DNA from 2 places in the Shewanella sp. HL-SH8 genome. Region 1 is predicted to be linked to the other one. Evidence: predicted binding sites of a transcription regulator. Region 1 holds the regulator's gene; the other holds the start of a gene.
What was found. The regulator MetJ, encoded in region 1, represses methionine synthesis genes. The targets are predictions, from matches to a motif close to TAGACGTCTAGACGTCTA.
Positions count from the first base shown of each region.

Region 2: serA (phosphoglycerate dehydrogenase) is a predicted target of MetJ. The motif match lies at 3,169-3,186, and genes of this name have one in related genera.

Region 1 covers NZ_CP195039.1:4,070,376-4,082,716, reverse strand. The annotation lists gene ACRWQN_RS18125 (aminotransferase class V-fold PLP-dependent enzyme) at 1-1,140, opposite strand, end outside; gene ACRWQN_RS18120 (NUDIX hydrolase) at 1,396-1,929, shown strand; gene ACRWQN_RS18115 (YhcH/YjgK/YiaL family protein) at 2,059-2,520, opposite strand; gene ACRWQN_RS18110 (alpha/beta hydrolase) at 2,612-3,667, shown strand; gene ACRWQN_RS18105 (LON peptidase substrate-binding domain-containing protein) at 3,835-4,413, shown strand; gene ACRWQN_RS18100 (pseudouridine synthase) at 4,456-5,397, shown strand; gene ACRWQN_RS18095 (TSUP family transporter) at 5,422-6,153, opposite strand; gene metJ (met regulon transcriptional regulator MetJ) at 6,327-6,641, opposite strand; gene metB (cystathionine gamma-synthase) at 6,849-8,021, shown strand; gene ACRWQN_RS18080 (bifunctional aspartate kinase/homoserine dehydrogenase II) at 8,043-10,436, shown strand; gene metF (methylenetetrahydrofolate reductase) at 10,702-11,586, shown strand; gene ACRWQN_RS18070 (c-type cytochrome) at 11,854-12,341, shown strand, end outside.
Region 2 covers NZ_CP195039.1:905,533-917,873, reverse strand. The annotation lists gene ACRWQN_RS04180 (curlin) at 1-1,344, shown strand, start outside; gene ACRWQN_RS04175 (response regulator transcription factor) at 1,552-2,220, opposite strand; gene ACRWQN_RS04170 (DUF2238 domain-containing protein) at 2,506-3,099, opposite strand; gene serA (phosphoglycerate dehydrogenase) at 3,397-4,626, shown strand; gene ygfZ (tRNA-modifying protein YgfZ) at 4,770-5,735, shown strand; gene ACRWQN_RS04155 (hypothetical protein) at 6,206-6,655, opposite strand; gene ACRWQN_RS04150 (S9 family peptidase) at 6,872-9,199, opposite strand; gene ACRWQN_RS04145 (class 1 fructose-bisphosphatase) at 9,392-10,384, shown strand; gene ACRWQN_RS04140 (hypothetical protein) at 10,670-11,731, shown strand; gene ACRWQN_RS04135 (dicarboxylate/amino acid:cation symporter) at 11,825-12,341, opposite strand, start outside.

The sequences.
Region 1 (12,341 bases):
TTGGGTCATGGCAGGGCCAAAAGACAGTCTAATAGCCGACTCACTTTGCCAGGCTGGTAAGCCCATAGCATCTAACACAAAGCTACGGGTGACTTTAGATGAGCATGCAGAACCTGAACTAACGCGAATATTAGCGGCGTCAAATAAGTCCATTATTTCTTTGCTGCTAAAGCCTTTAATTGCAAAGTTCAGTGTCGTTGGCACGCTATTGTCAAAGCTGTGATTAAACACAATTTGCGGAAAAGCTTGCCTTAGGGTGTCGGCAAGTTGTTTGCGGTATGCATGTAAGGTTTGATGACTGGCAAAGCATGAGTCTGTTGCAACCAGTTGGTCAAAAACAACATTAATCGCCGCCATGCCTGGCAGGTTTTCAGTGCCTGAGCGCTGGCCGCTTTCTTGTCCACCACCGGCAATGACCGGCGTAAGTGGCGCATTTTCTCTGATATAAATAAACCCTATGCCTTTTGGCGCATACAATTTATGGCCGCTAAAGGGCGCATAGTCGATAGTGGTTTGAGCCAGATTAAGCGATATTTTCCCAAGGGCTTGTACACAATCCACTAACCAAAAAATAGTGCTGCTGGCTTGGCGAATGGTAGTTTCTAAGGCGCTTAGGTCTTGATACACCCCGGTTTCGTTATTCACCGCCATGGTACAAATCATTAATGATTTAGGCGCATACTGGCTAATAAAGTCATGATCTAAGTTGCCATAACCATCAACCGGAATGGCGATGACCTTTGCATTGATACCAAGCAAGGCATTCCAATGTTTAAGCGACTCTGGCACGGCTTTATGTTCTGTTGCGCCATAGAGTAAATAGCAATCTTCGCCCCGTTGTTGAGTGGCTTTTAAGGCTTCTCTGGCACTGATTAATGCGGACAGAATAGCGGTTTGAATGCCTTCGGTTGCGCCGCTGGTGAAAATGATTTTGCCATTTTCAGAACCTAATATTTGCTTCGCTTTGTTGCGGGTCTGTTCCATTAAATCTTTGGCGCGAAGGCCGGTGATGTGGCTTGAACTTGGGTTACCAAACAGCAGCTCCATGGCCGACAGTGCAGCTTGGGCGGCTTGAGGTAGCACAGGGGTTGTCGCATTGGCATCTAGGTATATTTGGCTCAGGTCGTGGTTATTATTCATTTAGATCAACTCTGCTTGGTATTATTAGGTGAAACTGTATATTTCTTTTTGTTATATCTAATCTCGTTTTGTTATATTAGCAGTTTGGTGATCAGTTACAAGCCTAAACTTATGGTGATTTATCTTTGAAGATTCTATTAATCAGCTTTGTTGAACGCTTACCTTTGATTACCTTGTTTAAAGTATTTTTCGAGCGCTTTCTTGAACCAAAACACCTTGCAACGTATGATGCGTTTTTTTTCAGCAGGCCCTAAGATGCGTCATTTAACCACTCGTTATCATCCTGAAACGCCGGCAGCATTTATTGATAATAATTCGTCCACTATGCTGACACGTTTGGCTGCCCGTGCCATTGTGCTTCGTGGCAACCATATTTTGATGTTGTACACCCAGCGTTATCATGACTATTCACTGCCGGGCGGCGGGGTCGATGCGGGTGAGGACATAGTGCAAGGTTTAGTGCGTGAGCTGCGGGAAGAAACCGGTGCTAATGTCACTGGTGACATCATTCCATTTGGTTTGTATCAAGAATACCGTCCATGGCGACGTAACGGTTTTGAATCGGTCAAGATGCTGTCTTACTGTTATGTATGTCAAATTGAAGATGAATTGGGTGACACCCAGTTTGAAGCACACGAGATCAGTAATGGTATGACCCCGGTGTGGATTGATATTGATACCGCGATTTCCCATAATCTGGAAACTATTGCTAGCAGTGACAAGAAAGGCTTATCGATAGAAAGAGAAACCTTTTTACTGCAGTTGATTAAAGCAGAGTTATTGAACTAAGCCGTAGGCGACTTTTAAACTTTCGGCGACTTTATGGTCAAAGTCGCGGTCAATGACACGTGCAATAACATTCACTCAATGTCTGCTATTCCATTTTCCTGTGACACGATTGAAGTTCAAGATAGGCAGTTAAATACGTACCTTGATAACCACTTTACGGACTTTTTGCGGCGTAGCAAACGTGCCTGGCATGTGCATATCACCAGGAAAGAAAATAGCAAACATACCGGTTTTTAAGGCAATAAATGCCGCATCTTGTTTATTTGATTCGAAGTCAAACTCGGCATAATCATGTTTGTCATAATACGGCTTAGACGGTGTTTGATCCGCTAACGGTAAATAACCAAACTCTTCTGCACCACTGACCACATATTGGACATCAATATATTGCTGATGTACTTCAAATGGCTCAATTTCTCTTGGTTTGGTTTCATAATCATTGACGATAACAAACAGGTTTTTACCGTCTAGTTCATAGTTACCAACAGCTTTGGCGGTAAAATCTGTTTCAGCTAAGTGTGCTAATGCCAAGGCTAAACGTGGATGCAGTTTTGTATATAGATGGCGATTTGCTAAAGTGTCAACAATCATAAGAGTTCCAATGAATAATTCAGCAGTGAAAGTGTCATAGTATGGCAATAATATCACTGTTTTAACTCTTCAAGTATTAGAGGATCAACATTTGTCAGCATTACGGCTTATTGCAGGTGAAACGGCTTTTAAACAGATAGAAGCGCAAGGTTTACAGCAAGGTATGTTTACCCAGCTATTAGCGGCTTCAGGTGGTCCTAAGTGGATTGGTATTGCAGGGTTAGACAAGTATATTTTTGGTGAGTTTTTTAAGGACCGTCAAGATCCGTTATATATGCTGGGAGCCTCTTCCGGTGCATGGCGTTTAGCATGTTTAGGACAAGACAACCCTTTAGCAGCCTATGAGCGATTAGAACATTTTTATATCACTCAGCGTTATGACGATGTGCCCACCAGAGAGCAAGTCACTCAACAAGTGCAGGGTGTGGTTGATGGTATTTTAGGCGATAAAGCGGGGACGGATATTATTGCTAACCCGATATTTCGGGATCATATTATTGCCTGTCGAGCCCGTCATGTGAATAGCAGCCAGTCTAAGGTGGGCATTGCCATTGGTTTGGCCTTAGCTGCGGCCAGTAATAGCGTTAACCGTAAAAGTATTGCATGGCATTTTGAACGTATTTTACTGAGCCATAAAGATGCCGCATCTCCGTTTGGGCGCTTAAAAGACCTACCAACCAAGCAAATGGCACTGACTGAAAATAATATTCGCCAGGCACTGCTCGCCACCGGTTCAATTCCATTATTACTTGATCCAGTGCGCGACATTGATGGTCTGCCAAAAGGTAAGTATTACGATGGTGGCATTACCGATTATCATTTTGATTTACCCCTACCCAAAGAAAGTGGCTTAACCTTATATCCACATTTTTACCCGCATATGAGCCCAGGTTGGTTTGATAAGTCACTGATATGGCGTAAGGCCCGCAGTAATTATCACAACGCGCTCATTCTGGCGCCATCGGCTGAATTTATTGCCTCGCTACCCTATGGCAAAATTCCAGATCGTGAAGATTTTAAGCATCTTGATACCCAATCTCGGATTGATTATTGGCAAACAAGTATTAAACAGAGCCAAAAGTTAGCTGATGAGTTAGCAACTATTGTGGCCAATGGTACCGTAATGGATCATCTTGAGGCTTGGTAAATTACTGGTATTGTGGAACAAAGTAAGTTGCATTTTCAGTCGTACATTAGCATTAATTTATCTTAATTTACTGTTGGTTTTTTCATCGTTGACTACACTGATATGGAGCAGCATCTTATTGATGCTCGCTTTTTTGGTGCTTCACCTTGATGGTGTTGGAGGCGAAAATGCAAACACGTGAAATGGCTTTACTGATACAAGATGCGGTGTTGTTGCCAAATGGCCGGCTCGAGTTTAGGGTTGCTTTTCCTGCTGAATTGGCGCTGGTGGCATCAGTGCTTAAAGGTGAATACGGTTTAGCCATGGCAGCGCTAAAGGCTAAAAGTGAACTGCCCTGTTATCGCAGTATTACCGAGTGTGAAATTATCGACTTTCACCAACTAGAAGATAAGTCGCTGAGTATTGTGTTAGAAGGTAAGCAACGCTTAAAAGTATTATCGGCAGCTAAACAGCACAATGGCGTATGGATAGCACGGACTCTACCTTGTCAGAATTGGCGCCATGAGCCGATAGTGGGTAAGTTTGAAATTATCAGTGCAGCGCTTGAACAGTTTTATGAAGTTAACCCTGATTTACTTGGTTTGTATTCACAAATTCATTTAGAAGACGCCACTTGGGTAAGCCAGCGTTGGTTAGAGGTTTTGCCCATGTATAGTCGTGATAAGTTACGTTTGGTAGATCAGCCCAATTGTCACAAAACCATGGACTTTGTCCTGCAATTACTAAAATCCCATGTTGATGTATAACCTGATAATATAAGGGTATCTATTCGGTACCCTGATAATTTTATGTCGAAATCTACTCACGAGTCACTTTTAGTTACTGGCGCTATCGCGGCGCAGCCATCCTATGTTGTCTTACCTCGCACGAGTGAATCCTCTACAGTTTATCCAACAGTGTTGGCTTTTTTAATTGATAAGTTTCCACAAATATCACCCTCAGCGTGGGATCAACGGATTAAAGAGGGCAAAGTACATTGGCAAGATGGCCAATTAATTGATTGCCAAAGTGAATATGCCGCAACCAAACGGGTTTATTATTATCGTGAAGTTGCAGTTGAAAAAAAAGTGCCTTTTACCGAGCAAATTCTTTATCAAGATTCCCATAAAATCATTGTCTATAAACCGCATTTTTTACCGGTTACCCCTGGTGGTAATTATGTGAATGAATGCTTAGTACACCGTTTACGTATTCGCACTGGAATAGACACAATAGCCCCAGCTCATCGGCTTGATAAAGACACCGCTGGCGTGATGTTGATGACGGTAAATCCTGAGACTCGACATGCTTATCATCAACTTTTTCTCGATGATAAAATTAAAAAAACCTATCAAGCAGTGGCCGAGTTACCACAAGACTTCGCCTTAAATCAGATGATGTTGCCATATCATTGGACCATTAAGAATCGGCTAGAACGTGGAATACCTAGTTTTACCATGCAGATTGTTGACGGGCCTAGTAATAGTCATTCTGAGATTACATTACTCAAAATTAACAATAACCTAGGACTTTTTGAACTGGAACCCGTTACCGGTAAAACCCACCAATTACGGGTACACATGCAGAGTTTAGGCATGCCTTTATTACATGACCGCTTTTATCCCACACTGCAGGCTAAAGGCGAAGATGATTTTGACAAACCTTTACAGTTATTAGCGCAGCGTTTGCAGTTTGTTGACCCAATCACTCATGAAGTTAATGATTGGTGCTGTGAAGGACTCACTATGTGATTTAAGCTATGTTAACAAAGGCTTTTAAAGGCTACCTAATGACTTTATCGTTAACAGTAATGCACTCAGCGTACACAAAATTAACGTTGCTTTGCGGGTTTTATCTTTATCGACTCGCCCAACAATTCGTCCTGCAATGATGTACCCTGCAATGACGGATGGTAGCAGTAACAAGGATAACCAAAGGTGTTTTACTTCAACCAAACCGACTATAGCTAAAATAGCGAGTGCGATCATCGAGCTGAAGATAAAAAAGGCTGATAGTGCCGCCCTAAATTGGCTGGCATCTTTTCCGGCCAGCAAAATAGCCATTGGCGGTCCACCAATGGCGGCAATGTTGCCAAAAATACCTGAGACAATACCCGCAATAAATAAGGTTATCCGATTCACAGGTGCGGATAATTTAAAAATACTTAATAAAACCGCTGTAAATACAATAGCAGCAATGGCTAGTCCTAATATTGGTTGAGGGGCGAGCAATAGTAAGCTTGCGCCCAAAAAACCACCCGGAACTCTGCCAAGTAACGCATATTGCAATCCATTAAATTCTAAATGGCTACGCTCTCTGAATAAGGTCATTAGTGAAATTGCAAACCCCATCACAATCACTGGAACGGGCACTAACTGTGGGTCGATAATATACAGTAAGGGACTGGCGACTACGGCTAAACCGAAACCGATTAAGCTTTGGGTTAATGCGCCACAAAAAATAATAACTGAGGCGAGTAATAACGTGGTGGGATCAATGAATGGCATGCAATGACTCTTAGTAACTAACGTTTTTCAACACAAGTATTTGTATATTGATTGATATCAATTGTTTGATCGTGTCTAAAAACAAAATTCCATCAAGATAACTACCCTGACTAAGCAGGATATTCATCTTGATGGAATGAATAGCAGATGTGAAATGACTTAAAAGTGATTAATTACTCTAAATCTTCCCATTCAATACCCATTTGGTCCATCAATGCTTTCGCTTCACGCGGAATGCTGTCAGGCTCATCTTTTGATAAGTCATGATCATCGGGCAATGGTTGACCCGTGTAAGCATGTAAAAAAGCTTCGCAAAGTAATTCACTATTTGTCGCGTGACGTAAATTATTTACCTGGCGACGAGTGCGCTCATCGGTCAGTACTTTCAATACTTTTAACGGAATTGAAACTGTGATTTTTTTTACTTGTTCATTCTTCTTGCCGTGTTCGGCATATGGGCTAATATAGTCGCCATTCCACTCAGTCATTAACTCACCCTTTACTTTAAATACGGTGCAGATTTTAAACCCTTAAAGTTTCTAGTCAAATTATTGCTGTGTTTTAGTGCACATTGCAAATAGATTTCTTTATGTTTAGACGTCTAAACGTCTATTTTTGTTGACCTGAGCTGCTCAGTTAGGTAAATTTAGCCATCTAGACATCTCTTTGTGTGTTCGTAATGTTAGGAATCAATCATGACCAAGTCTTGTAAACAACATAGCAATGCTACTGTCGCAGTCCGACAGGGGATTGAAAGTGACACACAACATGGTGCAGTTGTCCCGCCAATTTATTTATCGACCAATTATTCTTTTGATGGCCATAAAAATCCGCGTGAGTTTGATTACAGCCGTTCAGGCAATCCAACACGTTGTATTTTAGGCGAAGCCTTAGCCAAATTAGAGCAAGGGGCTACCGGAGTGATAACCTGTACTGGCATGGCTGCCATTACGCTAGTGACCTATTTATTAGGCCCAGACGATTTATTGGTTGTGCCACATGATTGCTATGGAGGTAGTTACCGTTTATTTACTAACCTGGCCAAAAAAGGTCAGTTTAAATTGGCCATCGTTGATCAAACCAACGCGGCAGCATTAGCAGAAGCCATTGCCAAAAAACCCAAAATGGTGTGGTTAGAAACGCCGTCTAATCCATTACTGCGTGTGGTCGACATTGCCGCCATTGCTACTGCAGCAAAAGAAGTTGGCGCATTGGTTACCGTGGATAACACCTTTTTATCACCTATTTTGCAGCAGCCTTTAAATTTAGGGGCTGATATCGTTATCCATTCCACGACCAAATATATCAATGGTCACAGTGATGTGGTTGGCGGCGCTGTTGTAGCTAAAGATCCAGACATCGGCGAGTTACTGCATTGGTGGTCAAACACCTTAGGCTTAACGGGATCAGCGTTTGACAGTTACCTTACTCTGCGTGGTATTCGTACTTTAGCAGTGCGAATTCGTGAACATCAAGCCAATGCCAAACAGATAGTTGATGCGCTATGTCAAAGCCCTGTGGTGGCAAAAGTGTATTATCCAGGATTAACGGATCATCCTGGACATGAAATTGCGAAAAAACAGCAAAAAGGCTTTGGCGCTATGCTCAGTTTCGAGCTAAAAGGTGGCGAAGCAGAGGTTGTAGCATTCTTAGATGCGTTAACCTTGTTCAGTGTTGCTGAAAGTTTAGGCGGAGTGGAAAGTTTAATAGCCGTTCCTGCGACTATGACCCATAGAGCAATGGATGCCCAAGCCCGTTTTGAGGCTGGCGTTAAAGATACATTATTGAGACTATCTGTTGGTATTGAAGATGGTGAAGATTTAGTGGCAGATATTAAAGCCGCATTAGCTGCAGTCGCAGCGCTGTAGTTGTCGTTTAAGGAGTAATACATGGCGCGTGGTCATTTACATAAATTTGGTGGTTCAAGTCTTGCAGATGCGGATTGTTATCGCCGAGTCGCCCACATTTTACTGACCCATGGTCACAGCGATGACTTAATTGTTGTTTCAGCGGCAGGTAAAAGTACCAACTTTTTATATAAGCTGCTCAATTTGCGTGAAACCGGTCAGCTATGGCAAGAAGAGCTACAAGTATTAATCGGCTATCAGCAAACCTTAATCGAACAATTATTATCTAATGAGCAAGCACGTGATTTACGTGAGCGCTTGTCGACCGACAAGTCACAATTGATTAGCTTATTATCACTTGAACAGCGCAATGAATATCAAATTAGCCATGTGGTGAGTTTTGGTGAACGTTGGTCGGCAAGATTAATGGCGGCGTTATTACGTGAATCTGGTGTAGCGTCATCCCATGTAGACGCCTGTTCAATACTTGTCGCTGACGAAGGTGCTGTGCCTAATATTCGGGTAGAAGAGTCGCGAGCCAAAGTGCAGGCTTTATTAGCGGCTCATCCTAATGAGCGTTTAGTCATTACAGGGTTTATTTGTGCTAATAGTCAGGGTGAAACACTATTGCTTGGGCGAAATGGTTCTGATTTTAGCGCGACATTAATTGCCAGTTTGGCTGATATTGATCGGGTAACGATTTGGACCGATGTTGAAGGGGTATTTAATGCTGACCCGAATAAAATTAATGATGCCAAACTGCTAAAAAGCATGTCTTTGGCTGAAGCCGATCGATTAGCTAGACTGGGCTCTCCAGTATTGCATTCACGTACATTACAGCCTTTGTTCAATACCGAAGTGAGTTTAGCCGTACGCTCAAGCTATGCCTCTCACACTGATTTTACATTGATTGCCCCCCATAGTTCGTCAGCTAGTGCACCTGTGGTAACCAGTTTAAATGAAGTGGTGTTATTTAGTTTTAAAGCCGCCGCAGCGATAGATCCTTTGTTAACATTACTGACCGAAGCGGGCTTAACCCCATTGGCTTATTGGTCATTGGCGCAACATAAGTATGAATTAGCCTTTACATTAGAAAGGCAAAAGCAAGTGCAGTCTTTATTAGTGTCCCAAACTGCTGAGTTTGGTATTACGCAATTGCAGGCACAATGCGACTTGGGGCTAGTGGCTTTGGTCAGTGCCGATGCAGAATTGTATCGTAAAAGCTTTGCCCGTTTGCTAAGTCGTGATGCCAAACCTGTTTATCAAGACGGCTTAAGCCTAGTGACATTAGTGCCACAGGGGCAGGTTAGCTTACTGACTCAAAAAATACATCGCCGCTGTGCTGGCCCAAGAATGCGCATAGGCGTACTGTTGCTAGGTATAGGCAATATTGGTGAGGCGTGGATAGATTTATTTAAACGTGCTCGTTTTGGGCTAAATAAAGACTTAGAAGCCACAGTCGAATTAGTCGGTTTGGTGAGTTCTAAAAAGGCTTTTGTTGATAACGCTGGGGTTAATTTAGACAGCTGGCAGCAACAATATGAGCAACAAGGTACAGAATGGACCTATGACAGTTTGTTTGACCAATTAGAGCAACTGTCTTGCGATGAGATAGTCGCGCTTGATATCAGTGCCAGTGCCACCTTGACCTTACAATACCCACAATTGTTTGCTAAAGGTATTCATGTGGTCAGTGCTAATAAATTGGCGGGTTCAGGACCATTGCCTTTTTATCGAGAGCTAAAGCAGCAACTGTGTAATCGACGTTTATTTTGGCGCTATAACGCCAGTTGTGGTGCTGGGTTGCCTATTCAGCATGCGTTAAATGACTTACGTAATAGCGGTGACACGATTGAAGCGGTTGGCGGTATTTTTTCAGGTACTTTATGTTGGTTATTTGAAAACTATGATGGCAGTAAACCATTTTCTCAATTAGTGCTTGAGGCGAAAGAGCTGGGGATTACAGAACCTGATCCCCGTGATGATTTATCGGGTCGAGATATGCAACGAAAATTGCTTATTTTAGCGCGTGAAATTGGTTTAGCCATTGAGTTAGAAGACATTACTCTAAACTCATTAGTGCCTGAAGCATTGGCTAAATTAACATTAGCAGACTTTTTAAAGCGCATTAATGAGCTTGATGCTGAAATGCTGCAGCAATTTGTGGCCGCCGCAGAGCAAAATAAAGTGCTACGTTATGTGGCGGCATTAGATAAAGTGGGTGGTAAATTGAAAGCTGAAGTGGGCATTCAATGGGTAGACCGTAATCATCCCTATGCCAATTTAACGCCCGGCGACAATGTGTTTGTTATCCGCAGTGCATTTTATCAAGGTAATCCGCTGATTATACGTGGCCCAGGCGCGGGTAGAGAAGTCACCGCGGCAGCTGTTCAATCTGATCTAGTGCATATTTGTCGCGATTTATTGCAAGAATAATAACTTTGCTTTGACGACAACCCAGTTCAATTAAGCAAGACTCTTTTGAGTCTTGCTTTTTTTTCATCTTCAAATTGAACATTCTTCATCGTGGTTATACGTATTCAATGAATATTTATTCTTGACTTCATGGTCAGTTAAATTACTATATAGACATATAGACGTCTAAACGTCCATTATGAAGTCGCAGTAAAGTAATAGACAGTCATCATCCGAGTATTAAATCCATCGATGTTCGCATCGAAGCAGTTGAAGGAAATATAAAATGGCTTTTCATCACGCCCAGCACTCACAGTCGTTAAATCAGAGCCTATCTGAGTTAAGTGATATCAACGTGTCATTTGAATTTTTTCCACCTTCAACACCAGAAATGGAAACCATTCTGTGGAATTCTATTCGTCGTTTAGAACCATTAAACCCTAAATTTGTATCGGTAACCTACGGTGCTAATTCAGGCGTGCGCGACCGCACTCACAGTGTTATTGAGCGTATTCAAAGTGAAACTAATTTAATTGCAGCACCGCATTTAACCTTAGTGGATGCCAGCGATGAAGAGCTGATTGAACTTGCCAAACATTATTGGAATTCAGGCATTAAAGATATTGTCGCACTGCGTGGTGACTTACCCGATGGCAGCCCAAAGCCGACTCGTTTTGCTAATGATTTAGTGCGTTTACTTCGCTCAGTTGCTGATTTTGATATTTCGGTAGCGGCTTACCCAGAAGTGCATCCGGATGCGCGCAATGCTCAAGCTGATTTAATTCACCTAAAGAAGAAAATTGATGCCGGAGCAAACCGCGCAATTACTCAGTTTTTCTTTGATGTAGAGTCGTATCTTCGTTTTCGCGACCGCTGTGTTACAGCGGGTATTGATGTTGAAATCGTGCCAGGTATTTTACCGGTAACTAACTTTAAGCAAACTAAGCGTTTTGCGGATATGACTAATGTGGCTATTCCTGCATGGTTACACCGTCAGTTTGAAGGTTTAGATGATGACCCTGCCACGCGTCAATTAGTGGGTGCAAACGTGGCCATTGATACCGTAAAAGTATTAGCCCGTGAAGGGGTGAAAGACTTCCACTTTTATACTTTAAACCGTGCCGAATTGACTTATGCTATTTGCCATACCTTAGGCGTGCGCCCTAAGTAACTTCACTTGAGTTAATGACAGAATCGTTAAACTTATTAAGCCTTCGTTGTAATAGCAACGGAGGCTTATTAGTATTTAACCTCAGCGCAAAATTCAATTTTGCTGTAAGCAATTGAATATTATATTTTTAATATCGCTTATTCATCTCTTAACCCGAGTTGAGATGACTTATTAAAAATGGATGAAAAATAGTCGGTGTTAATAGGTTAAATAATCATCTATAGTTTGTCCGATGAATATAGATACGGACTTCTTAAGGGCGAGATGATGAATAAAATAATAATCGCTGCAACATTCGTGAGCAGTATGGTAAGTCTACATGTGAGCGCATCCATTCCAGAGTCTTCACCCAAAGAGTTACTACAGACTGTGCCCGTTCCGGCGCAGGTATGTGTGAGTTGTCATGGTGCTCAAGGGCAGGGACTTGATGTTGCAGGACCTAAATTAGCTGGTTTATCAGCATCCTACATGGTTAAACAGATCAAGTTGTTTCAAGTTGGGCAACGGCAAAATGCACTAATGCAGCCTATGGCGATGACGGTACAAGGAGATAATATTCAAGTAGCCGCTGACTACTTTGCCTCTCAAGCCGTCGATGACATTACGCTGCGATACCGTGGTGATAAAGTGGCGATTACAGATCCCGCCGAAAAACTCGCTTATCAAGGAGATTGGGCGCGCGATATTCCCGCCTGCTTTACTTGTCATGGTCCTTCTGCGATAGGTGCTGAGCAATTTCCGCGTTTAGCTGGCCA
Region 2 (12,341 bases), 1.2 Mb from region 1:
CTAAATGTATCTGATGTTAGTCAAACTGGTAACGATCAAAGCGCGATCATTGCTCAAGATGGTGTGTGGTTAGAGTCTTACGTGACGTCAGTTGGAGATGAAAATGAAGTTGAAGTTAATCAAACTGCTGACTGGCATATTTCTAATGTTGCCTTAGAAGGCGATGAGAACTTCACTAAAGTCACTCAAGATGGTTTTTTCAACCAAAGTGATGTGCAAATTACAGGTAATGTCAACAATGTCGATGTTGAACAAGTAGGTGGATTGAATGAAAGTATTGTTGAATTACTTGGCGATAACAATAGCAGCAAAATTAGCCAGCAAGGTGATAACAACTATGGCGTCTTTCGCGTTCAAGGCAATGATAACGATGGTGATACAACCCAAATTGGCAACGGCAACCAAGCAGGTTTAATTGCATTAGATTTAACTCCTAATGTAGGCAATAACAACGATGTGACCACTTATCAAGAAGGCGACAGCAACTTAGCTGCCGTTCGTGGCATTTTAGGTAATAACAACACTGTTGATATTGAACAGGTTGGCAATCTAAATACCGGTTTTGTTTACTCACTTTCAGGTTCAGATAACGATATTAATATTGAACAAGAAGGTGACAATAATAATGCCGTACTAGAGTTCACTACTGGTAACGATAATGATATGGAGATTGATCAAAAAGGCCAAAACAACACTGTTGGAGAAACATTTGTAGCGGCTGTAAATGGTTCTGACAACATTATCGATATTGAGCAACATGGTGACAATAACCTAACTGAATTTGAAGTTATTGGCGATCAAAATGATGCTGATCTAGAGCAGGAAGGTGATAATAACTATGCTGCATTCGGTGCTTACGGCGATGATAACCATTTCAATCTTTCATCGGATGGAAATCAAAACACCATAGAAGCATTAGCAGATGGTAATGATAATTTAATTGATATCGATCAAGAGGGTGATATTAACTTTGGCCATGTTGATATTCTCGGCAATGATAACAAAGTGGATGTTGAACAAGATGGCACTGATAATGAAGCCATAGTCTCTGTTCTAGGCGATCTTAATACTCAAGTGGATGTCACTCAAGTGGGTGATCTCAACCTGGTTGATTTACTGGTTATGGGCAATGAAAACTTAGTTGATATCATGCAATCAGGTAATGGTAACTGGGTGGGTGGTGAATCGAGTGGAGCTTTCACTGTAGAGGGTGATAACAACAGCTTCATGGTGACACAAACGGGTAATGATAACCTAGTGACAGGCTCGCAAACTGGTTTTGATAACACGATTAATGTCTCACAAACAGGTAATTTCAACAGCGCGTTAGTCATTCAAAACTAAACTATAGATATAACGTGTAATAAATCACACTAAAATGCAAAAAGGGAGCAATTATATTGCTCCCTTTTATTTACCGTTACTCATTGAGTTCACTCCAATATCTCAATTAATCCTACTGACACCTAACCGATTAAATTAACTAAGCCAACTCAATAACCCAGCAAACTCAATCAGCTACATAAACGCCAAAAGGCAGCCTTAACGGTCCTAACTTACCAATTCAAAATGAGTTTGATAAGTTTGTGCCCAGCGTAGTAATTCAACCCTATTTCGAGATTGTGTTTTGCGAAACACAGAAGAGATATGCGCTTTTACAGTATGCTCACTAATACATAAGCGATGGGCAATTTCTTTATTCCTCGCACCACTAGAGACTAGCTGAATAATGGTCCGTTCTCGGTTAGTCAGCATTTGTAACATAGCAACCGTATCCGCTGGAATGTCATTATTATGATCAAGTTTTTGAACTAAGCGCCTGAAAATTTTACTGATCAATGGCCTGTCGTACCAAAGCTCATCAGATACCATTTTACGTAAACCAGTTAACATTAAATCCATACGTTGATCTGAATATAGCAATCCGCGCACTCCCAATAATAAGGCAGACTCTTGATCTAATGATCCACGCTCTACTTGATATAAGGCAACTGGGACGTGATTAACAATACGTGACACCAATAAAGGAATACCTTTGCTATCAAGGGCTGCACCTTTTTGGGCTACAAGGTAGAAACTATTAGACTTTTTCTCAAGCTCTAATTCAGCTGCATTTTTCACAATGCGTGTCTTTAAGCCTATTGATTCAGCAAGAATGGCTAAATGGCAAGGTGCCGATAATTGGTGTAGAAAAACCAATTCATATGTATTGGAACTCATCACTCTTCTCCCTGAAAAGTTTAATTTTGTTCAAGTGCTCCTAAGTATTAGGGTTTACCCACATCATCAATAAGCTAAAATGCTTAATACTTGAACATCATCCTGTGTTTGATTTTATACCTAAATCTTACCTTGAAGCCAGATACAATTACTCATAAACGCCCAGAATAAGGTAAATGGATAAACTGAGTAACAAGGGTAGTAGAAATTAACTAGAACAATAATAAATTTTATCAGCCAAAAGTATTAATCGTATTTTTGACTGATAAATCATAAGGTTTTTAACTAGGGCTTAATAGCGACATTTAAATTTTGAATTTGTCGATTATGCAGACGAGTTAATAAGACTAATCCACAAATACCGCCAATCAAGGCTAAAAACATGTCAGACTGGGTATCCCATACATAGCCTTGGGTGCCTAAAAAGGCTTCGGCATTTTCACCCGTTGCGGCGGCAACCCACCATTCTATTAGTTCATAGAATGCAGAGAACGCTAATACAAAACATACCGACAAAAACTGGCACCAAGCTCCCAACTGAAGTACTCCGTTACGCAACATTATTTCTCTGGCGACAATAACAGGCACAAAACCTTGGGCAAAATGACCGACTTTGTCATAGTTGTTTCGCTCACTGCCCATCACTTGCGCTAACCAGTCAAATAACGGTACTTCAGCATAGGTAAATCTCGCTCCAACCATTAATACTATGCAATGAAATAAAATTAGCCAATAGGCCAAAGGGGTTAATGGGAAGCGGCTTCGAGTAAAAAATAACAGTGGTAACGCGATTAAAGCGGGTATCGCTTCTAACCACCAAGTGAACATATCTTTGGGATCACTCACGGACCAAAGTAGCACCGCGACATAAATTACCATCCATATAACTTTATTCAGCAATGTAAATTCCTCTTATTCGATATTGTTCTAGAATTAGAATATTAACTTTAGCCATCTAGCCCTCCACAACTGGCCAAAAAAGTGCTACTTTGACTAGGCGCTGGAAGTCGCAAATTATTCCCAAAGTAGAATTGACCTTATTGGCCGTTTCTAAGGTTAGTAACTTGACGCCGCTTGGGAACAGATATCAAGCATAAACTAATTGATATTATAAGCATAAGTACTAATTTAACTAGGTACTAAATCAGCAATTATACATTAGAGGGTACCCATATCATGGCGAAACATTCGCTTGACAAGGATAAGATAAAAATCCTGCTGTTGGAGGGCGTCCACCAAAGTGCGGTAGATGTACTAGAAAGAGCAGGCTATACCAACATTGAATATCACAAAGCCTCACTAGGCGAAAGTGAGTTATTGGAGTCCATCAAGGATGCCCATTTCGTTGGTTTACGCTCGCGCACTCAATTAACTGCTGAAGTACTTAGCCATGCAGAAAAGCTGGTTGCCATTGGCTGTTTTTGTATTGGAACCAACCAAGTTGATCTTGCTGCTGCAGAAAAACTCGGTGTGCCTGTTTTCAACGCGCCATTTTCTAACACCCGCAGCGTAGCTGAATTAGTCATTGGTGAGATCATCATGCTAATGCGCGGCATTCCGCAGCGTAACGCTCAATGTCATCGTGGCGGCTGGTTAAAAAGCGCTAACGGTAGTGTTGAAGTAAGAGGGAAAACCTTAGGTGTGATTGGTTACGGCCATATTGGCACTCAGCTAGGCATTTTGGCTGAAACCTTAGGTATGCGCGTTATTTTCTTTGATATTGAAGATAAATTACCCCTTGGCAATGCATCTCAAGTTCATAGCCTAGAAAAACTGCTCGCTATTGCTGACGTTGTAAGCTTACATGTTCCTGAAACCCCACAAACTAAAGATATGTTTGGTGAAAAAGAATTCAGCCAAATGCGCAAAGGCAGCTTCTTTATCAATGCTTCTCGCGGCACAGTGGTTGATATCGATGCACTTGCTGAGGCTGTTAAGTCTGAGCACATTGCAGGCGCGGCTATTGATGTGTTCCCGGTTGAGCCTAAATCAAATGACGATGAATTTGTTAGCCCACTTCGCGGCCTAGACAATGTGATATTAACACCGCATATTGGTGGCAGTACCGCTGAAGCGCAAGAAAACATTGGTATTGAAGTTGCGGGTAAACTGGCTAAATATTCAGATAATGGCTCTACGGTATCTGCCGTTAACTTCCCTGAAGTATCACTAGCACAACACGCTGGCGCTTCACGTTTACTGCACATTCACCACAACCGTCCTGGCGTGTTGATCAAAATTAACCAAGCGTTTTCGGCTAAAGGTATCAACATTGCGGCTCAGTATCTGCAAACTACCGCTGAAATTGGTTACGTGGTAATGGAAGTCGATTCTGATCAAGCTGAAGAAGCCTTAGGTGAACTGAAACTGATTGAAGGAACAATTCGTACCCGCGTATTGTTTTAATATCGATAGCGTCAGATCACAGTAACAATAAAACGGCTATCTATAATATTTAGATAGTCGTTTTTTATTGTCTTGCCTCTTTAGAGTCCCCACCGATTGGGCTACACTGCTGGCATTATGTTGCTGTATTACAGGAAAATCCTATGAGCCTTTCACTAAGTCAACCAGATTGGGCGCCCACCCAAGACACACCTGCCATAATGCTAGCTAACCTGAATCATTTAGGCCTTATAGAAGTCACTGGTGAGCAAGGTCGCACCTTTATTCACGGCCAGGTCACAACTGACATCACCTCACTTGCCACAGACCAATGGCGCTGGGGGGCGCACTGTGATGCGAAAGGTAAAATGTTAGCCAGTTTCCGCACCTTTGTATTACAAGACAGTTTATTTATGCTGATGCCCACCAGCGCATTGGCGATTGATTTACCCCAGTTAAAAAAATATTCAGTATTTAGCAAGGCTGAGTTAGTTGATGCATCAGCTAACTGGCAATTAATTGGTATTGCAGGCAGCCAAGCTAACGTTTTTGTTAAGCAACATTTTGCCGAAGTTAGCCCTGAAACTGCCAGTGAAGTCACTGTGGTTGATGGTGGTTTGCTGCTTAAAGATGGCCAGCGTTTCATTGCCATGTTAAGCCCAGAAAAAGCCCAAGCTCTTTATGCAAACCAAACCTTGTACAGCGCCGCGGCATGGCAAGCATTAGAAATTAAATCAGGTTACCCCAATATTCCTGGCGTACATGCCAATCAATACGTACCGCAAATGTGTAACGTACAGTCTATTAATGGCATCAGCTTTACTAAAGGCTGTTACATGGGCCAAGAAACCATCGCCCGTATGAAGTATCGTGGTGGTAACAAACGCGCACTGTATATCTTATCTGGGACCAGTAGCCAAACGTTAACAGAAGAAACGGTATTAGAAATCGCCCTTGAAGGCGGCTATCGTCGTGGCGGCGCTATCATTGAGTTTGTTCAGCAAGGCGATCAAGTATTACTCACGGCTGTGTTAGCCAATGACACTGAAGCAGATGCGACTTTGCGTATTGCTGGTGATGAAGAATCTGCTTTAACGATTATGCCGTTACCTTATTCGCTAGAAAATTAGGCCGAATGGTTTAATACTCTAGCTGAATAATGAAGTAGAGCCCGAAAATAGCGACTTGATTAAAACAGTGTAACAGGCACTTTTACTGATTAAGTCGCTTTTAAATTAGCGGAAGCAAACATTACCTAGGTAGAGAACAATCTAATTTGTGGTCATTTAAACGACGTTTTATACCTACTAAAATCAAGGGGATTTAGCCATATCTTCAGGCCGGTTCTGGGTCTTGGTTTTATTTATTAGACTTGATACTTGCTTTCGAGTCTGAATACAGCCAACGAACAAACTGACTAAATGGATAAAACAATAAACAAAATACTCCTGCTCTTGTTAGTATTTTTACAATATCAAATGAATCAATAAAGTACACATAAGGTAGTTCTACACCACTCATTATGTAAGCTGACAACCCACTAGCAAATAAAGTAGAAATATGACTGGCAAAATGAGAGCTCTCTTCGCTCGTTTTTTATTCAGGCATTAGCTTTTCCACTTAGCGTTAACCAATTTTGAAAAGTACCCACAGAATAGAGGACACCTATACCTAAACAAATACTTGAACTGGCAACCCAAAACGTCAAACTGTTTTCGGGAAACATCGGCATAATCATAGCAAATCCGACGCCACGAACTAAGTAAATGAAAGAGATAACGAGTAACCCAAGCTTTAGCAAAGGCAGCTTAGGTATCACTTTAGCGCCAGACAAACCATATAGCGCCCAAAGAGTTAACACTAAAACAATAATAGAAGTCACGACTGTAGGATACCAATCACCATTTTCAGCCATCCTAGCCATTTGCTCACCGGCACCAAAAAAACGATACCAGTCACCACCAAAAATGATACAACCTAAATGAGCTAAAGCTGCTACCGCACTAGACGTTGCACCCAAGATTAAAAACTTATTCTTCCCTGACGTCATCAAACCTCCCTAAATATCTATCAGCTTAAACTAACCTACATCACCGACCATTATCATATTGGGTAAATAAATTAAGCTCAATAACTCATTCTAATCAATTGAGGCTCAACACTGAAACAAGCTACCCAATACCAGTACAGCCAAAGTCTTAAACACAAAAAAAGCGAATAGGCCTAAACCGCATTCGCTTTCCTACAACATCAAATCCAAAAGCCCTTACTTCAATTGGCTATCCAAAAAGGCGGCTAACGATTTATACAAATGATTACGCACTTTCTCACCACGCATTGAATGCTTAGAACCTGGGTAATCCATCATTTGAAATAACTTACCTTCATCCTGCAAGGCTTTATACACCCGAGTGCTGTTTTCAAATAACACATTGTCATCCGCCATGCCGTGGTACATCAACAGGCCAGATTGATAGTTTTTCACATAAGGTAAAACACTGCCGGCATCATAACCCTGCTTGTTAGCCTCTGGGTTACCCATGTAGCGCTCAGTGTAATGACTGTCGTATAAGCGCCAGTCAGTGACTGGTGCGCCTGCAATAGCTGCCTTAAAGTAATCAGGGGCTTTAAATTGGCTCATCAACGCCATGTAACCACCATAACTGTGACCATAAATCGCCACATTATCGCCATCGATGAAAGGCAAACTACGCAGATAATCGACACCGGCTTTTTGATCGCGAACCTCTGCATCACCCATGTTTTGATAAATCACATATTCGAACTTTGTGCCGCGATGGGCTGAGCCGCGGTTATCTAATTGGAACACCGCATAACCTTGTTGCAATAAATACTGGGTAAAGTAATCAGCCTCGCTCCATGCATTAACCACTAATTGGGCGTGTGGCCCACCATAAACCCGCACCACTACTGGGTATTTTTTACTGTCATCAAACGGCACAGGTTTGAATAAGCGATATTGTAATATTTGCCCATCATCGGCGCTTAAGTGGCCAAACTCCGGCATTGCCCACTGGCCTGCCAGTGCATAAAGTGGGTGTGAAGCATTGACTTCATTTTGTTCAACCCAAGATAATTGCTTGCCGGACTCGTCATGTAAACTGATTTGCGGTGGCTGCTGTAAACTGCTGAAGTAATCTAGATATACTGGCTTATTTTCAGCAAATACACTCTGATGCATACCAGAGCGTTCACTAATGCGCTCGATACTTTGGCTGCCTTTAGCTAAATTAACTCGATATAAGTGACGCTCAACCACACTGTCCTTGCGACCAGAAAAATACAACCAACCTTGTTTTTCATCAACATAGTCAAGGCTATCAACCACCCACTCTCCTTGCGTTAATTGGCGTATCAGTTGACCGTTTAAATCAAATAAATAAAGGTGGTTAAAACCATCACGTTCTGACGCCCAAACTAAAGCTGATTGCTGTTTTAGAAAGTGCAGATCATTATTTAAATTAACCCAGGCATTACTGCGCTCTTTAACAATGGTTTTAATGTCAGTTGGCTTGCTAATATCCACAATGCGTAAATCTAACGCTTGTTGATTACGGCTTTGCCATTGAAATGATAAATGTTGGCTGTCTGGTAACCATTTTACTCGCGGTAAATAAATGTCTGTTTCTTTACCTAAATCAATCCATTGGATTTTGATGTCAGTGACGGATACCACGCCCAGTTCAATGGTCACATTTGGCTTACCTGCATAAGGGTAACGCTGCTCAGTAAGCTTAATACCGTCGGCATAAATCTCATTGCGGGTCACAAGTTCAACACCTGACTCATCAATGCGGGTAAAGGCAATGTGTGATTCATCTGGTGACCACCAGTAACCTGTCATTCTGTCCATTTCTTCTTGGGCGACAAACTCTGCCATGGCATTTTTAATCGGCCCTTTACCGTCTTTGGTCAACGCGATAATTTTTTTACTGGTTAAATGAAGCACAAATAGGTTTTGATCGCGCACGAAAGATACATAATTGGCTTTAGGCGACAGACGGGCATCGGTGACAAAACCTTCCCCAGTATCCAGTACAGTGACTGCGTTGCTTTTAACATCAAAAAGATACAGTTGGCCAGATGCAGGAATTAAAATTGACTGACTATCATCAGCCCAAAAGTACTCCATGATCCCTTGACCATAAATACGTTGACGCTCACGACGGGCTTTTTCTTCATCGGATAATTCATCCGCGGCTAATTTGTCCGCATCAATCAAACGACTGCGTACACCACTGCTGATCTCCATTTGCCATAGATCATAAAAACTCTGGTTATCATCTCGACCAGCAAGGTATGTCACACGTTTACCGTCTGGCGATAAACTTAACCCTCGAGGGCTGGAACCTGCCAATGCAGGTGAAGCGTGAATGCGCTCTATAGTTAATGCGCTATCGCCGCCTTTAAAACCGTTTAGCGGTAAAGTGGTGTTAAAAGTAGCGCTGTTACTTACTGCATTGTGAACATGATTAACTGATGTCATTTGGGTCGCCATAGGTGATGTACTGGCAAATAGAAAAGGCACAGCAGAAAAAGCGGCCAAGGCTTGTTGCTTCCATGTAAGGGTCATTATTATTTTTCCTAAAAAATTTTTACTCACGCATTTTGCCTTAATTAACCTTAAAACGAAAATGACTCATCAAGCGCTGAAATTTACGCCGTTCTAAGGTATGATCGCCGCCAATAAGATTCAAAAAATAATTAATTATAATCATCTTCAAGAATAACCGACCTTAACCTTAAACTTGTCATAGGAATAAGCATGCAAACTTTGGCACAAACCCTTACAACACAAGCATTAAAACCCTCTCTTACTGAACTTATATTATCGTTAGCTGACACATCTAAAGCCATTAGTGGCGCAGTGCGTCATGGTGCGTTAGCCGGGATATTAGGCGCAACAGAGCAAGAAAACATTCAAGGTGAAACACAAAAGAAATTAGATGTGATCACTAATGACATGCTTAAAGATGCGTTAAAAGCGGAAGGCAATGTACGCGGATTAGCTTCAGAAGAAGAAGATTATGTGGTTGAAGTGAGTAAACAAGGCGAGTACCTAGTGTGCTTTGACCCTTTAGACGGCTCATCAAACATTGATATTAACTCACTTGTGGGCACAATTTTCTCAATATTACCTGCACCAACGGGTGAGCTAAACGAGCAAAGTTTTTTACAAGCTGGCCGCAAGCAAGTGGCTGCCGGTTATGTGCTGTATGGTCCATCAACCATGATGGCATTAACCACAGGCCAAGGGACGCAATTTTATACCCTAAACCCTAGCAGCGGTGAGTTTTTACTGACTAATGACAATGTACAAATTACCCCTGATACCGCTGAGTTTGCGATTAATATGTCAAACCAACGTTTTTGGGAAGCGCCAATGCAAACCTATATTGCCGATTTACTATTAGGTAAAATCGGTCCTCGTGAGCAGTCATTCAACATGCGTTGGATTGCGGCTATGGTAGGTGATGTACATCGTGTACTTTGTCGTGGCGGTATTTTTACTTACCCAACAGACAACAAAAATCCAGCAAAACCATTCAAGCTACGTTTAATGTATGAAGCCAACCCAATGGCATTTTTGGTTGAACAAGCTGGCGGCAAAGCCTCTACCGGCTATGAAACGATTTTAGACATAGTGCCATCTGAAATTCATCAACGTGTGGCCGTGATTCTAGGCAGCGCCAACGAAGTGAACACCTGCTTGAGTTATCATGGCATTGATTATAGCGAAGAACCTGTAATTGATTAAGTTATAACCATTAACAAAAAACCGCCTTTCGGCGGTTTTTTTGTTTGTAAAATAATCGTGTCATCAAACTTTTGTTTGAGCCTAAGGCCTTTACTTTACAATGGTTTGGTTAACCTCTAAGTTAGCCCGCTTGACAGTTACCTAAGGACGACAACGATGTCGCGCAGTGTCCAATCTCATAAAAATACATATCTTGGGATAGTTATTGTATTTGTGCTTTTCAGCATAGGGGCTTATAGCTATATCAATTCAAACTCAAACGACGCACCCTCATCAGGATCTGTTTTGGTTTTACCGATAACATTAACAGCAGAAGCCACTGAGCCTTGGTGGAATATGTACGCTGCAATGGATAATCTCAACCACCAATTAACGCTAGGGGCTAAGTTCCCCATACTGCAGACTGAAGATGTGATCAGTATGATGCAGCTCGCTGATGCTGGTAATACGATTAGTAGCACTCTAGATAACTCTGAGCATCATGTTGATATAAAAAGATTAATGGCCATTTCCGGTGCCACATATATTATTGAAGCTAATATCACCAAAGCCAATAACGGCTATCAGTTAACCTATAATTTGCATCAAGAAAATCATCAGCAACAACAGATAATTGAGGCAGCAACAGTAGATTCATTAATGACTTTAACCGCAGCTGATATTAACCAACAGATAAACCCTAACAATACTGCACCACCTTCAACATATCATTCAAACTTTGATAATTTACAACTCATTAAAGGTCTTGGCTTTATGCAATCTGGCGACTGGACTTTTGCACAACAGCAATTAACCCAGACTATTGCTGCAGAACCTGAAAACCTACTCGCCAGACGATTATTAGCAGGACTGCAATATCAACACACCCAATATACCTTAGCTAAAGCAACGTTAACCTCAGCAATTGAACACGCTACAGCGATTAACAACGAACGTGAACTAGCAAAATTAAGACTATTACTCGCCCAGACCTACCTCGAAATGAAAGAAATTGAGCCCGCATTAGCGTTACTGTCCACTGCCAAAACGCACGCAGCCAAGGCGAATGAATGGTTATATTTAGGCTATATTGCACAACTTGCTGGTGTCATTAACCAGCGGCTTGGACGAAATGAAGAAGCAAGACTGCAATTTAAACAAGCGATTAAGTACCATCGAATGATGGGGTACCCTATTGGCCAATCACAATCACTTAATTTACTGGTTGAACTTGAAATTGTTGAACACAATTATCCCCAGGCGTATCGCGATATTGCCCGATCATTTGAACTAATCTCGGGGTTAGGGTTAACTGAAATGGAAGCAGCAACATTATCCTTAATGGCAAAAGTCGAAGATAAACGCTAAGGCAGTTAACATCATCTTGGATATCGATACGCTCTACAAAACAAAAAACGGCCTTAAATAAGGCCGTTTTTTTATGATGCATAAAGCTAGCTATTACACTTTTTCTTCAACACGGTGTGGCGCTTCGGTTTGATCTACAATAGTTAATACTGCGGTATCGCCCACTACATTACATGATGTCAGCACCATATCAATAATACGGTCTAATGCAGCCACAATGGCAAAAGCTTCTACTGGCAAACCCATTTGATGGATTAATACGCCAATCATCACCATACCACCGCCGGGCACACCACCTGCACCGACAGACAATAAGAACACACTAAACAGTAATGCCGGAATTTGCTCATTACTGATTGGCATGCCATAGGCATTGGCCACAAAGAAAATAGCGATAGTAATATAAATGGACACCCCGCCCATGTTCATCGTTGCCCCTAACGGCACGCCAAACCCTGCAACCGCTTTGCTGACACCAAGCTTGTCAGTAAGCGTACGCATAGTGACTGGAATGGTGGCATTTGATGATGCGGTCGACAATGAGAACAGGATTTGTTCTTGGGTTTTAGCGCGGAATGTTTTCGCTGAAATAGGCGTAAAAAAGCTGACT